DNA from 2 places in the Janthinobacterium sp. genome. Region 1 is predicted to be linked to the other one. Evidence: predicted binding sites of a transcription regulator. Region 1 holds the regulator's gene; the other holds the start of a gene.
What was found. The regulator sigma-54, encoded in region 1, starts transcription at its own class of promoters, with help from an activator protein. The targets are predictions, from matches to a motif close to TGGCANGNAANCTGCTTT.
Positions count from the first base shown of each region.

Region 1 (7,171 bases):
AGCGCGGGTATCAGGATCAGCAGCGGCACCACGGCCAGGTCCTGGAACAGCAAAATGCCGATGATCTTGCGGCCGTGTTCGCTTTCGAGTTCGAGCCGTTCCGTCAGCATTTTTGACACAATGGCCGTCGACGACATGGCCAGCGCGCCGCCCAGCGCAAACGCGGCCTGCCAGCTCAGGTGGAAGTAGGCCGACAGATAGCGCCCGACGAACCAGCCGAACACGACGGTGGCGACGATGGTGGTCACCACCTGCGCCATGCCGAGTCCGAACACGATGCGCCGCATGGCGAGAAACTTGGGGAGGGAGAATTCGAGCCCGATGGAAAACATCAGGAACACGACGCCGAATTCGGCCAGCGTATGGCTCGCTTCATTCTCGGCCGCCAGGCCCAGCGCGTGGGGGCCGATGACGATGCCGACTGCCAGGTAGCCGAGCATGGGCGGCAAATGCAACATTCTGAAAGCGACCACGCCAAGCACGGCGCTGCCGAGTAACATCAAGGTCAGTTCTAGCGAGGAAAACATGGGTTGCCCGGGGAGGTCAGTGGAAATCGTTGTTTGTTGTGACTGGCAAGTTTTTTGCTTTCCTAATTCGTTTATACTTTGGGGATGAGTGTAACCCATGAAAAAACAATGCAGAAAGCTTTTGATCGAAGTGACATGAAAGCCACAAGCGAGCGGGCCGTGGCGCTGGCCCGCACCACCTTGCAAATCGAGGCCGATGCCATCATCGCGCTGCATGCGCGCCTGGCCACGGACGACAGTGTCGGCCGCGCCGTCGCGCTGCTGCTCGAATGCAAGGGCCGCGTGGTGGTATCCGGCATCGGCAAGTCCGGCCATATCGCGCGCAAGATCGCCGCGACGCTCTCGTCCACCGGCACGCCGGCGATGTTCGTGCATCCGGCCGAAGCGGCCCATGGCGACCTGGGCATGGTTACGTCCGAGGATGCGTTTATTGCCATCTCGTATTCCGGCGAATCGGCCGAACTGATGGCCATCATGCCGGTCGTCAAGCGCATGGGCGGCGTGCTGATCTCGATGACGGGCAAGCCGCAGTCGAGCCTGGCACAGCTGGCCGACGTGCATCTCGATATCTCGGTGGAAAAAGAAGCCTGTCCGCTGAACCTGGCGCCGACCGCCAGCACCACCGTGACGCTGGCGCTGGGCGACGCGCTGGCGGTGGCGCTGCTGGACTTGCGGGGCTTCAAGGAAGAAGATTTTGCCCGTTCGCATCCGGGTGGCGCCCTGGGCCGCCGCCTGCTGACGCACGTGCATGACGTGATGCGCAGCGGCGAGCGGGTGCCGAAAGTGCCGGTGGACGCATCGCTGCTGCAGGCGCTGGAAGAAATGACAAGGAAGGGCATGGGCATGACGGCCGTGGTCGATGCGCAGGACCGCCCGGTGGGCGTGTTTACCGATGGCGACCTGCGCCGCATGTTCGAACGCGTGCAGGATTTCACGCAAGTGGCGATCCGCGACGTGATGCATGCGCAGCCGCGCAGCATCGCGCCCGACCGTCTGGCCGTCGATGCCGTGGCCGTGATGGAGCAGCACCGCATCAATCAGATGCTGGTGGTCGACGCTGACGGCAAGCTGGTCGGCGCGCTGCATATCCATGACCTGACACAGGCCAAGGTGATCTGATGCCCGCAGGCCTGCCGGACCGGCAGGGAGGCACAACTTTTTGAGAGTGAAACACTATGCGGAAGCCAGAAGGCGCCCATCGCTGGCGCATGATTTTTACCGTGCTGGGCGCCGTCGTGTTCGCACTGGGCAGCTTCTGGCTGCTCGAAGTGATGAACAAGAGCAGCCAGGACGTCAATGGCAGCAAGAAGCTCGACGAGCCCGATTATTTCGTCACCAATTTCAGCATGGTGCGCATGGATTTGCAGGGCAAACCGAGCTATATCGTGTCCGGCGCCAAGCTCACGCATTTCCCGGCTGACGATTCGTCCAATATCGACCAGCCTTTCGTGCGCAAGATCAGCCCGGGCGTGCCGCCGCTGAACATGAACGCGGAACTGGCGCATATCGACCAGAACAACACGCGCCTGCAGTTGTCGCGCAATGTGGTGATCGACCGCATAGCCGGGCCGAAAACGCAGAACCTGACGCTGAAAACCGAGGCGCTGACGATTTACCCCGACGAAGAGCGGATGGAGTCGGCCGTGCCGGTCGACCTGGTGTCGGGCCGCTCGCATGTGACCGGCGTGGGCCTGAACGCCAACAACGCCACCAGCGTGGTGGACGTGCCCAATTCGGTGCGCATCGTGATTCCGCCGCGCACGCCGGTGCAGGCGCCCGCTGCTGCGCCGGCCCAATAAAAGATATGCAAAAGGACTAATATAAAATGAAAAAAATCTTGCTGTTGAGCCTGTTCTCGCTGGCCGTGATGGGCACGGCCCGGGCCGAAAAGGCCGACTCCGAAAAAGAAGCCGTGATCACCGCCCAGCGCGGCCAGGTCGATGACATCAAGCAGACGCGCACGCTGACCGGCGACGTGGTGCTGGTAAAAGGTACGCTGACCATGAAGGCCGGCCGCGCCCTGATCACGGAAGATCCGCAGGGCTACCAGTTCATCACGTTCTGGGCCGATGCGGGCAAGCTGGCCACTTTCCGCCAGAAACGCGATGGCGCCGGCGACCTGTGGATCGAAGGCGAAGCCGAGCGCGTGGAATACAACAACAAGACGGAAGTGGTGAAACTGTTTACCCGCGCCAAGCTCACGCGCCTGGAAGGCACCAAGCCGACCGACGTGGCCAACGGCGCCTTTATCTCGTATGACAGCCGCAACGAGTTGTTCAACATGGAAAACAGCAACAGCGGTACCAGCGCCCCGGGCGCCGGCAGCGTGCGCATGGTGATCCAGCCGAAGAACAAGACGCCGGCGGAGAAGGCGCCCGCCGCGCCTGCGCCGGTGCCCACGCCAGGAAAGAAATAATGGACAACAATTTACGCTGTGGCAGCACCCTGATCGTGCGGGGACTGCAAAAGACCTATGGCAAGCGGCAGGTCGTGCATGACGTGTCGCTGCAAGTCGAATGCGGCGAAGTGGTGGGCCTCTTGGGTCCGAACGGCGCCGGCAAGACCACCTCGTTCTACATGATCGTCGGCCTGGTGCCGTCGGACGGCGGCACCATCGACATCAGCGGCGTCGATATCTCCAGCCTGCCGATCCACCGCCGCGCGCAGATGGGCCTGTCCTACCTGCCGCAGGAAGCGTCGGTATTTCGCAAGCTGACGGTGGAAGACAATATTCGCGCCGTGCTGGAAATCCAGACCGTCGACGGCCGTCCGCTGAAAAAGCCCGAGATCGAGGAGCGCCTCGACAAGCTGCTGGCCGACTTGCAGATCGAAAAGCTGCGCGAAAACCAGGCCCTGTCGCTGTCGGGCGGTGAACGGCGGCGCGTGGAAATTGCCCGCGCGCTGGCCACCGATCCCCGCTTCGTGCTGCTCGATGAACCGTTCGCCGGCGTCGATCCGATCGCCGTGATCGAGATCCAGCGCATCGTGCGGTTTTTGAAGGAACGCAATATCGGCGTGCTGATCACCGACCATAATGTGCGCGAAACGCTGGGCATCTGCGACCGCGCCTACATCATCAACCAGGGCTCGGTGCTGGCGTCCGGGCGGCCCGACGACATCATCGCCAACGAGTCGGTGCGCCGCGTGTATCTGGGCGAACACTTCCGCATGTAAGCCGATGAAACAATCACTGCAGCTGCGCACCTCGCAGCATCTGGCACTGACGCCGCAACTACAGCAATCGATACGCCTGTTGCAACTGTCCACCCTGGAATTGCACCAGGAGCTCGAGCAATTGCTGACCGATAATCCCTTGCTGGAACGGCTCGACGATCCGCTCGACCGCTCCTTGCGCCTGCTGTCCGATGGTGCGCTGAGCTCGACCGCGGCGCCCGGCGAAGCACCGCCGGCGCCACCGGGCCAGGACGCGCCGGCGCCAGCCGCCGAAGCGGAAACCTTTGATGGCGATGGCGGCGAAAGCACGGCCGCGCCCGAAGGCGGCGACAGCGACTGGAACGAAGCGAGTCGCGGCAAGGCGCCCGATGACGAAGATTCCAGGCCACAACTGGAGGCCCATCACTGCACCTTGCGCGAGCACCTGATGGAGCAGATGCGCGTGACCGTGCTGGAGCTGCGCGACCGCGCGCTGGTCGAACTGATCATCGATGCGCTGGACGACAATGGCTATCTGGAAGAGCCACTCGAGGAGATCCAGGCGCGCCTGCCGGAAGAGCTGGAAGTGGACGCCGACGAGCTGCGCACGGCGCTGTCGCTGCTGCAAAGTTTCGACCCGGCCGGCGTGGGCGCGCGCAACGCCTCCGAATGCCTGGCGCTGCAGATCAAGCGCCTGCCACAGGTGGCGCTGGTGACGCGCCGCATGGCCCTGACCATCGTGGAAAAACACCTGACCTGGTTTGCCCAGCGCGACTTCAACAAGCTGAAAAAAGCCCTCGATTGCGACGATGAAGACCTGCGCGAAGCACAGACCGTGATTCGCCTGTGCAATCCCCATCCGGGCGCCGTGTTCGCGTCCGACGTGTCCGACTACGTGGTGCCGGACGTGGTGGTCAAGCGCGCCCGCAATGGCTGGCAGGTATCGCTGAACAATGACGTGATGCCACGCCTGCGCGTGAACGCCATGTACGCCAACCTGCTCAAGCAGGGCAAAGGCGAGGGCGGCATGGGCGCGCAGCTGCAGGAAGCCAAATGGCTGATCAAGAACATGCGCCAGCGCTTCGATACCATCCTGCGCGTGGCGCAGGCGATAGTAGAACGACAAAAGGATTTTTTCTCGCATGGCGCAGTTGCCATGCGGCCACTTGTGCTTCGTGAAATAGCTGATACACTGGGTTTACACGAGAGTACTATCTCGCGGGTAACAACCCAAAAGTACATGCTGACCCCGCATGGAATGTTTGAGTTGAAGTATTTCTTTGGCAGCCATGTCGCCACCGAAGCAGGAGGGGAAGCGTCCTCGACGGCGATACGGGCATTGATCGTGCAATTGACAGGAGCAGAGAACCCTAAAAATCCTTTATCCGACAGTAAGATTGCGGACATGCTGGGGGAACAAGGCATGGTGATTGCGCGACGTACTGTTGCCAAATACCGGGAAGCGTTGAAAATTCCGCCAGTGAGCCTGCGTAAGTCTTTGTAGTTTTTTCGGTTCCTCTACGGTCCGGATGTCACGGACACCGCACGAACCCGATCATCTTTAGGAGTGTGTATGAATCTCACCATCAGCGGACATCATCTCGAAGTGACACCAGCCATCCGTGAATACGTACAAACCAAACTGGAACGCGTGAAACGCCATTTCGATCACGTCATCGATATTGCCGTGATTCTGACCGTCGACAACCTCAAAGAGAAAGAAAAACGCCAGAAGGCCGAAGTGAATCTGCGACTGAGCGGCAAGACCGTCTATGTGGAAAGCCTGGCGCAAGACCTGTATGCCGCGATCGACAGCCTGATCGACAAGCTGGACCGGCAAGTGATGAAGTACAAAACCAAAGTGCAAGGGCACGGTAAAGAGGCGATCAAGCATCTGCCTGACAACACCGACAACTCTGAAGAAGCCGCCGCCGCTGTCTAGCCGGCCTGCCGTTTCCAGATTGTTGTGATCAACTAAGGGCGCGCTGTATTTTACTCGCGCCCTTTTTTGCGGCCATTTTTTCCTCGTTCACTGCTCAGTGACGCTCGCGGTGCCGCAGGACGACCCGTTCCTTGTCCGCAAAATACTGCGCCAGATGTTCCGCCATGTACACCGAGCGGTGCTGGCCGCCCGTGCAGCCGAGCGCCACCGTCAGATAGCTGCGGTTGTCGGATTTGAACGACGGCAACCATTTTTCCACAAAATTGCGGATGTCGGCAAACATCTCCAGCGCACTCGGCTGTGCGTCGAGAAACGCGATCACCGGCGCGTCGCGGCCATCGAGCGGACGCAGCGCTAGGTCGTAATAGGGATTCGGCAAGGCCCGCACATCGAACACGAAGTCGGCGTCCAGCGGCACGCCCAGCTTGAAGGCAAACGATTCGAAGAACAAGGTCAGCGGCGCGCGTTCGGAAGCAACGATATCCTTGACCCAGGCACGCAGCTTGTTGGCGCTCAGCTCGGACGTATCGATCACATGGCCGAGCTGCTCGATCGCCGACAGGCGTTCGCGCTCTTCCAGGATGCACTCGATCAGGGTGCGGCGGCTGGCCGGATTGGCGTCGGGGCGCAATTCATGCGACAGCGGATGGCTGCGCCGCGTTTCCGAAAAGCGTGCCACCAGCGAATGCGTGGTGGCAGTCAGAAACATCACCTTGACGTCATGTCCCTGGTCGCGCAGCAGCGCCACATTGTGCGGCAGGCTGACCAGCGACTCGGCGCTGCGCGCATCGACGGCCACGGCCAAATGGGTGGCGCCCTCTTCGCGCAGGGTTTGCACCAGGTTCGGCAACAGGGCCGGCGGCAGGTTGTCGACGCAGTAATAGCCGGTGTCTTCGAGCACATTGAGTGCGACGGATTTGCCGGAGCCGGAGATGCCGGTGATAAGGACGATATGCATGCGGCAATCATACAATAAAGACCGCATGCGCGCCCCGTGGCAACCCGGCTTACAAATTATTGCAATTACTTGTGTGGTGCGGATTGGACAAACCCACGTGCCGGTGCCAACAATGTTGTCGGATTACGCGGGCCAAGGCCCGCTAATCCGACCTACGCGCTAATCGCCGCTCATTGCCAATCGTTGGTGAAGCAGGGAATTGACGAAGCGCAGCTTCGTGCCTGCGGAACGGTTCGCCCTTGCAAGGGCGAACTCCTTGGCAATATCAATCGCCACTCATGGCCAATCGTTGCCGCTCCATGAACTCCTGCAAGGTATCGATGCCGCGCAATTGCAAGATGGTATTGCGCACGGCCGCTTCCAGCAGCACGGCGATATTGCGGCCGGCGGCGACGGGGATGACGACCTTGCGGATCGGCAGGCCCAGCACGTCTTCGGTTGGGAACAGGAACGGCAGGCGCTCGACTTCTTCTTCCAGCGCATTGCGGCGCACCAGGTGCACGATCAGTTTCAGCCGCATCTTGCGGCGCACAGCCGTTTCGCCAAAGATGGCCTTGATGTCGAGCAGGCCCAGGCCACGCACTTCGAGCA
Region 1 covers NZ_DAMAGB010000001.1:262,264-269,434, forward strand. Annotated here, with positions in the region: gene RTQ46_RS01220 (cation:proton antiporter) at 1-527, opposite strand, end outside; gene RTQ46_RS01225 (KpsF/GutQ family sugar-phosphate isomerase) at 636-1,646, shown strand; gene lptC (LPS export ABC transporter periplasmic protein LptC) at 1,703-2,326, shown strand; gene lptA (lipopolysaccharide transport periplasmic protein LptA) at 2,353-2,943, shown strand; gene lptB (LPS export ABC transporter ATP-binding protein) at 2,943-3,701, shown strand; gene RTQ46_RS01245 (RNA polymerase factor sigma-54) at 3,706-5,184, shown strand; gene hpf (ribosome hibernation-promoting factor, HPF/YfiA family) at 5,254-5,622, shown strand; gene rapZ (RNase adapter RapZ) at 5,717-6,580, opposite strand; gene hprK (HPr(Ser) kinase/phosphatase) at 6,846-7,171, opposite strand, start outside.

Region 2 (7,171 bases), on a different contig from region 1:
GTTGTTAGTCATGAAACCATATCACGACTTGGATTTTTCCACAGGGCGTCTGCAAGCCGGATAGCAACATGTGTTGGACAGGACACTTATTTACAAGGGCACAGGCCACAGCTTTAAGTCCGCGCTAAGCAATATAAGTAAATTACTGCAGTTTGACCGAGTCCATGAAGGTCTCGATATTTTCGCGCGACAACTTGCTTTCCTGCCCCACGATGACGATCTGGAAGATGCGCTTGTCCAGCGCCACGAAGCGTCCCACCAGCAAGACTGGCTTGCCATTCTGCGACCCCGTCGCTTCGATGCTCAGACTGCTTTTCTGGCGCGTGCCGGCCGGCGTGCTGCTGGCGGCGACTGCTGATTTTTCGCTGCGCACCGTGCCCTTGATATTGTTGAGCAAGGCTGTTTTCATCGCAGGCAAGGCGGCTTGCGCCTGTTCGGCGCTGGCCAGCGTTGCGCTGCCGATGGCAAAAGTGTTGCCTTCAGCTTCGCTGGCGGTCATGGTCAGGCTGACTTTCTTGCCATCGAGATTGATCTCGCGCGTCAGCACGGACGGCTTGCCCGGAAACAGCGCTGTAAACTGCGCGTCGGGACTGCGATAGTCACGCCAGTCGAATTGGGGGCTGCACGCGGATAACAGCAAGGTGATGGCAAGCATGCCCAGCGCAGTGGCGAATGATGTTTTTTTCATCAGCCGATGGTAGCAGTGCTGCCGGCCGTATGCAATCGCGCACGTTGGCAGTTCTAGGTCTCTCGCAGCACGCGCCGGTACTGGATGGCCTCGGCAATATGAGCGTGTGCAATGGTCGCGCTGCCGGCCAGGTCGGCAATGCTGCGCGCCACGCGCAAGACCCGGTGGTAGGTGCGCGCGGACCAGTGCAGGCGCAGCATGGCGCCATGCAGCAGCTGCTCGCCGGCCTGGTCAAGCTGGCAGTGCAGGGCAATTTCATTATTGCCGAGGCGATGGTTGGCCTTACCCTGGCGCGCCAGTTGAACGGCGAACGCGGCCGACACGCGCGCCGCGATCGCTGCCGTGCTTTCGCCGGGTTTGGCCTGCGCGCCGAGCAGTGCGGGCGGCATGGCGGCCACCTCGATCTGCAGGTCAATACGGTCGAGCAGCGGACCGGACAGGCGGCTGTGATAGCGCAGCACGGCATCCGGCGTGCAGCGGCAGCGGCCGGACGCGTGTCCCAGATAGCCGCAGGGGCAGGGATTCATGGCGGCGATCAGTTGAAACCTTGCCGGAAACTCGGCTTGCCTGGCGGCACGCGAGATGGTGATCAGGCCCGATTCCATCGGCTGGCGCAGCACGTCCAGTACCCGGCGGTCGAATTCGGCGATTTCATCGAGAAACAGCACGCCGCAATGGGCCAGTGAAATTTCACCGGGACGCGGCACATTGCCGCCACCGACCAGGGCCACGCCGGACGCCGTCTGATGGGGCGCCCGGTAAGGTCGCCGCTTCCAGTTTTCCACCTTGAAGCTGCCGCCCAGCGAATGCACGGCCGCCGATTCCAGCGCTTCGTCGTCACTCATCGGTGGCAGGATGCCGGGAAAACGGCTGGCCAGCATGGTCTTGCCGGCGCCTGGCGGACCCACCATCAGCAGGCTGTGGCCACCGGCGGCGGCCACTTCGAGGGCGCGCCGCGCATGCTGTTGTCCTTGCACGTCCGCAAAGTCGGGATAGGAAAAATCGGCTTGCGGCAGGGCTGGCTGGTGCCGCTGCAGCGCCGCGCACTGGTCGCGCGCCGCAAAATGGGCACACACTTCCAGCAGGCTGTGCGCTGGAAAAATGCTGGCGTCGGCCACCAGTGCCGCTTCATCGGCATTCGCCTGCGGCAGGATAAAGGAACGCGGCGTACCGCTCTTGCTGCGCTGCATGGCAAACGTCATGGCCAGCGCGCCACGGATGGGGCGCAGCTGGCCCGACAGGGACAGCTCGCCGGCAAATTCATAGCGATGCAGCTGTTCTCCCGGCAGCTGGCCGGAGGCGGCCAGGATGCCGAGGGCAATCGGCAGGTCGAAGCGGCCGGATTCTTTCGGCAAATCCGCCGGTGCCAGGTTGGCCGTGATGCGCCGGGCGGGCATGTCGAAACCGCAGTTCTGCAGGGCGGCCCGTACGCGGTCGCGCGATTCCTTGACTTCCGTATCGGGCAGGCCGACAACGGTAAACGACGGCAGGCCATTGGCCAGGTGAACTTCAACGTTCACCTCGGGGGCTTCCATGCCGGCCAGCGCGCGGCTTTTCAGGACTGCCAGGCTCATCTGATCTCCCGTACCGCAGGCGCGGACTCGATCAGTCTAGCCGGTGATCCGGCATGGCGTTTGAGATGCGCCAGCAAGAACGCATCCCGGCAAACCTGAAATTACAGCGTTTTGCCCTCGTTCAGGCGCGCTTCCAGTTCGATGACGCGCAGTTCCAGCGCGTCCAGCTTGGCGCGTGTCTTGGCCAGCACTTGCGTCTGGATATCGAATTCCTCGCGCGTGACCAGGTCCAGGCGGGCGAAGCCCTGCGTCATCATCGACTTCACGTTCTTTTCGATGTCCTTGGCCGGCGAGTTTTCAATGGCCTGGTGGATCTTGCCTTGTAAATCGTTAAAGAAAGTATTCATGTCCATGGTATGTCCTTAGTGGTACTGCATATGCATCGCACCATTGCGGTGCACGTCAGCTTTAATGTGGTGCGAATATGGGCGCTTCATCACGTCTTTGCCGTCCAGTGCCGCATTTTCAGCGGCTTTCAGAGTATGTATGGACAGAAATACAGCTGACAAGGTGGCAATCTGGCTGGCACGTATTCTGCTAAAGAGTAGATGAACGCTTTGTGATCGCCAGACCAGATTTTAAACCTCAACCGCTTTAAAAGTTCAATAAAAGGGAACCGCCATGAAGAATCTGTCCAAGAACATGACTGTAGCAGCTGCGTTGGCATTTGCCGTGTCCGCTTTGTGCGGAAGCGCAATGGCCCAGGAAACTGCCGCAGTACCTGCTGTTGCCGAAGCCGTGCCAGATAACGTCGTGAGCTACAACGTGGCGCTGACCACTGACTACCGTTTCCGTGGTGTATCACAAAGCCGTCTGAAGCCAGCCGTCAGCGGGGGTGCCGACTACACCAATAACCCGACCGGCCTGTATGTGGGTACCTGGTTGTCGAGCATCAAATGGATCAAGGATGGCGGCGGCGACACCAATATCGAGTGGGATGTCTATGCTGGCAAACGTGGCGAAATCAAGAACGGTTTTACCTATGACGTAGGCGGCCTGTACTACTTCTACCCATCGAATGGCCTGAGCACCAACGCCAATACTTTCGAAGTGTATGGACAGATCGGCTTCGGTCCTGTCTACGCCAAATACTCGCACGCCACCACCAACCTGTTCGGCGTGCCTGACAGCAAAAACAGCGGCTACTGGGATCTGGGCGCCAATGTGGAAGTCCAGGATGGCTACATGTTCAACGTGCACGTGGGCCGCCAGAACGTGGAACACAACAAGACCGCCAGCTATACCGATTACAAGATCGGAGTGACCAAGGACTTCGGCATGGCCACGGTCGCCCTGGCCGCAGTCAAGGCCAATATCGATGCCTTCGCGCCGAATGGCAAGAACCTGGCGAAAACCGGCCTGGTACTGACTGTTTCCAAAACTTTTTAAGCGAGACTGCCATGAAAATGATTACCGCAATCATTAAACCGTTCAAGCTGGACGAGGTGCGCGAAGCCTTGTCGGCTATCAATGTGCAAGGCATTACGGTCACGGAAGTGAAGGGTTTTGGCCGTCAGAAAGGCCACACGGAACTGTACCGTGGCGCCGAGTATGTGGTCGATTTCCTGCCAAAAACCAAGATCGAAGCCGCCGTCGATGACGCCATCGTCGACCAGGCCATCGAAGCGATCGAGGGTGCCGCGCGTACCGGTAAAATCGGCGATGGCAAGATTTTCGTGACCACGTTGGAACAAGTCATCCGCATCCGCACCGGCGAAACCGGCAACGAAGCGCTCTAAGGGGAATATTGATGCGTAAAAATATAACAAAATTATTAGCTGGGGTTGCCTGTCTGTTTGCATTTGGCGTGTCAGCGCCAAGCTTTGCCGATGCACCGAAACCGGAAGCTGCTGCCGCTACCACGGCCGCCGTCGCCACGCCGGAAGTCGCACCATTGGCCGTGCCCGCTGCCGCGCCAGCGCCGGCTGCTGCTGAAGTTGCCGCGCCGGCCGCCGCCGCACCTGCCGCCGCCGCACCCGCACCGGTCCCCAACAAGGGCGACACCGGTTTCATGATGGTCTGCGCCATCCTGGTGATCCTGATGACGATACCTGGCCTGGCCCTGTTCTACGGTGGCCTGGTCCGTTCCAAGAACATGCTGTCGGTACTGATGCAAGTGTTCATGGTGTTTTCGCTGGTGGTCGTGCTGTGGTGCATCTATGGCTACTCGCTGGCGTTCACTGAAGGCAACGCGTTCTACGGTACCTTTGCCCGCGCTTTCCTGAACGGCATCTGGGATCCTGCCACCGGCACGTTTGCCGTCGCCGCTACCTTCAGCAAGGGCGTGGTCATTCCTGAATTCGTCTTCGTCGCCTTCCAGGGCACGTTTGCCGCCATTACCTGCGCACTGATCGTCGGCGCCTTTGCCGAGCGCGCCAAGTTCTCCGCCGTGCTGGCTTTCGTTGTGCTGTGGTTCACGTTTGCCTACCTGCCAGCGGCCCACATGGTGTGGTTCTGGACCGGCCCTGACCTGATTACCGATGCTGCCACCGCCGCTTCGGAAGCGGCCAAAGCCGGCTGGATCTGGCAAAAAGGCGCGCTGGACTTTGCCGGCGGCACCGTGGTGCACATCAACGCCGCTGTGGCCGGCCTGGTTGGCGCGATCATGATTGGCAAACGCGTCGGTTACGGCCGTGAATCGATGGCGCCACACTCGCTGACGATGACCATGGTTGGCGCATCCCTGCTGTGGGTGGGCTGGTTCGGTTTCAATGCCGGTTCCTCGATGGAAGCTGGCGACCTGGCTGCCCTGGCGTTCGTCAACACCATGCTGGCCACCGCTGCCGCCACGCTGTCGTGGGTCTTCGGCGAATGGATTACCAAAGGCAAGCCTTCGATGCTGGGCGGCGCTTCCGGCGCGGTTGCCGGCCTGGTAGCGATCACCCCTGCGGCCGGTTTTGTCGGCCCGATGGGCGGCCTGGTCATCGGTCTGCTGGCCGGTATCGTCTGCCTGTGGGGCGTGACGGGCCTGAAACGCCTGATCGGCGCCGATGATTCGCTCGACGTGTTCGGCGTGCATGGCGTGGGCGGCATCCTGGGTGCCATCCTGACCGGAGTGTTTGCTGCGCCACAACTGGGCGGCCAGGGCATCTTCGACTATGTCACCAACAAGATCTCGACCGATCCGTATTCGATCGGCCATCAGGTCTGGGTCCAGGCGCAAGCGGTCGGCACCACCATTATCTGGTCGGCTGTGGTGTCCGTGATCGCCTACAAACTGGTCGATATCGTCATCGGCCTGCGCGTACCGGAAGAAGAAGAGCGCGAAGGCCTGGACATCACGAGCCACGGCGAGCAGGCCTATCACAACTGATACATGATGTTCTGAGTTTGTTTTGCCGGAAAGGCGCCTCATCGAGGCGCCTTTTTTTCGTCCAGGGAATGGAAAAGGTCTTTAAAACAAGGCTTTCGCCCCGATTTGGGATACTTACACGGTAATATAGTCGGCAGTTCTGTGTGCTTTTCTGAATATTGCACATATTTTAAGGATGTAACTATGGTTCCCCATCTCGTCACGGCCCTGACCGGACCGCTGCTCGACCTCGAAAAAAAGATTCTGGCCGCGACGCCGGCCATTGAGCGCTGGTTCCGCATGGAGTGGCAGGAGCATACGCCACCGTTCTATTGCTCGGTCGACCTGCGCAACGCCGGCTACAAGCTGGCGCCTGTCGACACCAATCTGTTCCCCGGCGGCTTTCACAACCTGGCCACGGAAATGCTGCCGCTGTCGGTGCAGGCCGCGATGGCCGCGATCGACAAGTATTGCCCGGACGCCCGCAACCTGCTGATCGTGCCGGAATTGCACAACACCACGCCGCAGTACCTGCAGAACGTGGCGCGCCTGATGCAGATCTTCCGCCAGACGGGCCTGCATGTGCGCTTCGGCTCCTGGTCGCCGGAGATCACCCAGCCGACGCCGCTGGCCCTGCCGGATGGCAATATGCTGGTGATCGAGCCGCTGGTGCGCCTGAACAATGGGCGCCGCCTGGGGCTGAAGGATTTCGATCCGTGCACCATCCTGCTGAACAACGATTTGTCGGACGGCATTCCCGACATCCTGCAGAATATCCATGAACAGAGCCTGCTGCCGCCCCTGCATGCGGGCTGGGCCCTGCGCCGCAAGAGCAACCACTACACGGCCTACGACGAAGTGGTGAAAAAATTCGGCAAGATGATCGATGTCGATCCATGGATGCTGAACCCGTTCCATGCCAAGTGCAGCGACGTCAATTTCCAGGAAGGCGAGGGCGAAGATGCGCTGGCCGCCAGCGTCGACGTGCTGCTGGCCAAGATCCGCAAGAAGTACAAGGAATATGGCATCAAGGAAAAGCCGTTCGTGATCGTCAAGCCCGACGCGGGCACGTACGGCACCGGCATCATGACGGTGCGCGACGCCAGCGAAGTGCGCGACCTGTCGCGCAAGCAGCGCGACAAGATGTCGATCGTCAAGGATGGCCAGCTGGTCACCGACGTGATCATCCAGGAAGGCGTGCCCACCTTTGAAAGCATCAAGGATGCGGTGGCCGAGCCGGTGGTCTACATGATCGACCGCTATGTGGTGGGCGGCTTCTACCGCGTGCATGCGGAGAAGGGCGTGGACCAGAACCTGAACGCGCCCGGCTCGCAGTATGTGCCGCTGGCGTTTGCCCAGCAGCATGCGGTGCCGGACCTGAAGGCCAAGCCGGGCACGGCCGCGCCGAACCGCTTCTATGTGTATGGCGTGGTGGCGCGCCTGGCCCTCCTGGCCGCGTCGCTGGAAATGGAACGCACGGACCCGAATCCCGAAGTGTACTGACAGGGTTCGCCGGACGCCGGGCGCGGTGGAAACCCCGCCCGGCGATCTCGGCTAGAATCAAGCCTTCTTATTCCCGCATTCCGACTGGACCGACTCATGAAAATCGCATTCCTT
Region 2 covers NZ_DAMAGB010000077.1:1,021-8,191, forward strand. Annotated here, with positions in the region: gene RTQ46_RS26455 (hypothetical protein) at 143-688, opposite strand; gene RTQ46_RS26460 (YifB family Mg chelatase-like AAA ATPase) at 742-2,262, opposite strand; gene RTQ46_RS26465 (accessory factor UbiK family protein) at 2,364-2,615, opposite strand; gene RTQ46_RS26470 (TorF family putative porin) at 2,884-3,651, shown strand; gene RTQ46_RS26475 (P-II family nitrogen regulator) at 3,663-4,001, shown strand; gene RTQ46_RS26480 (ammonium transporter) at 4,013-5,575, shown strand; gene gshA (glutamate--cysteine ligase) at 5,759-7,057, shown strand; gene gshB (glutathione synthase) at 7,154-7,171, shown strand, end outside.
Region 2: a site for sigma-54 is predicted at 2,786-2,803, ahead of RTQ46_RS26470 (TorF family putative porin). Genes of this name have one in related genera too.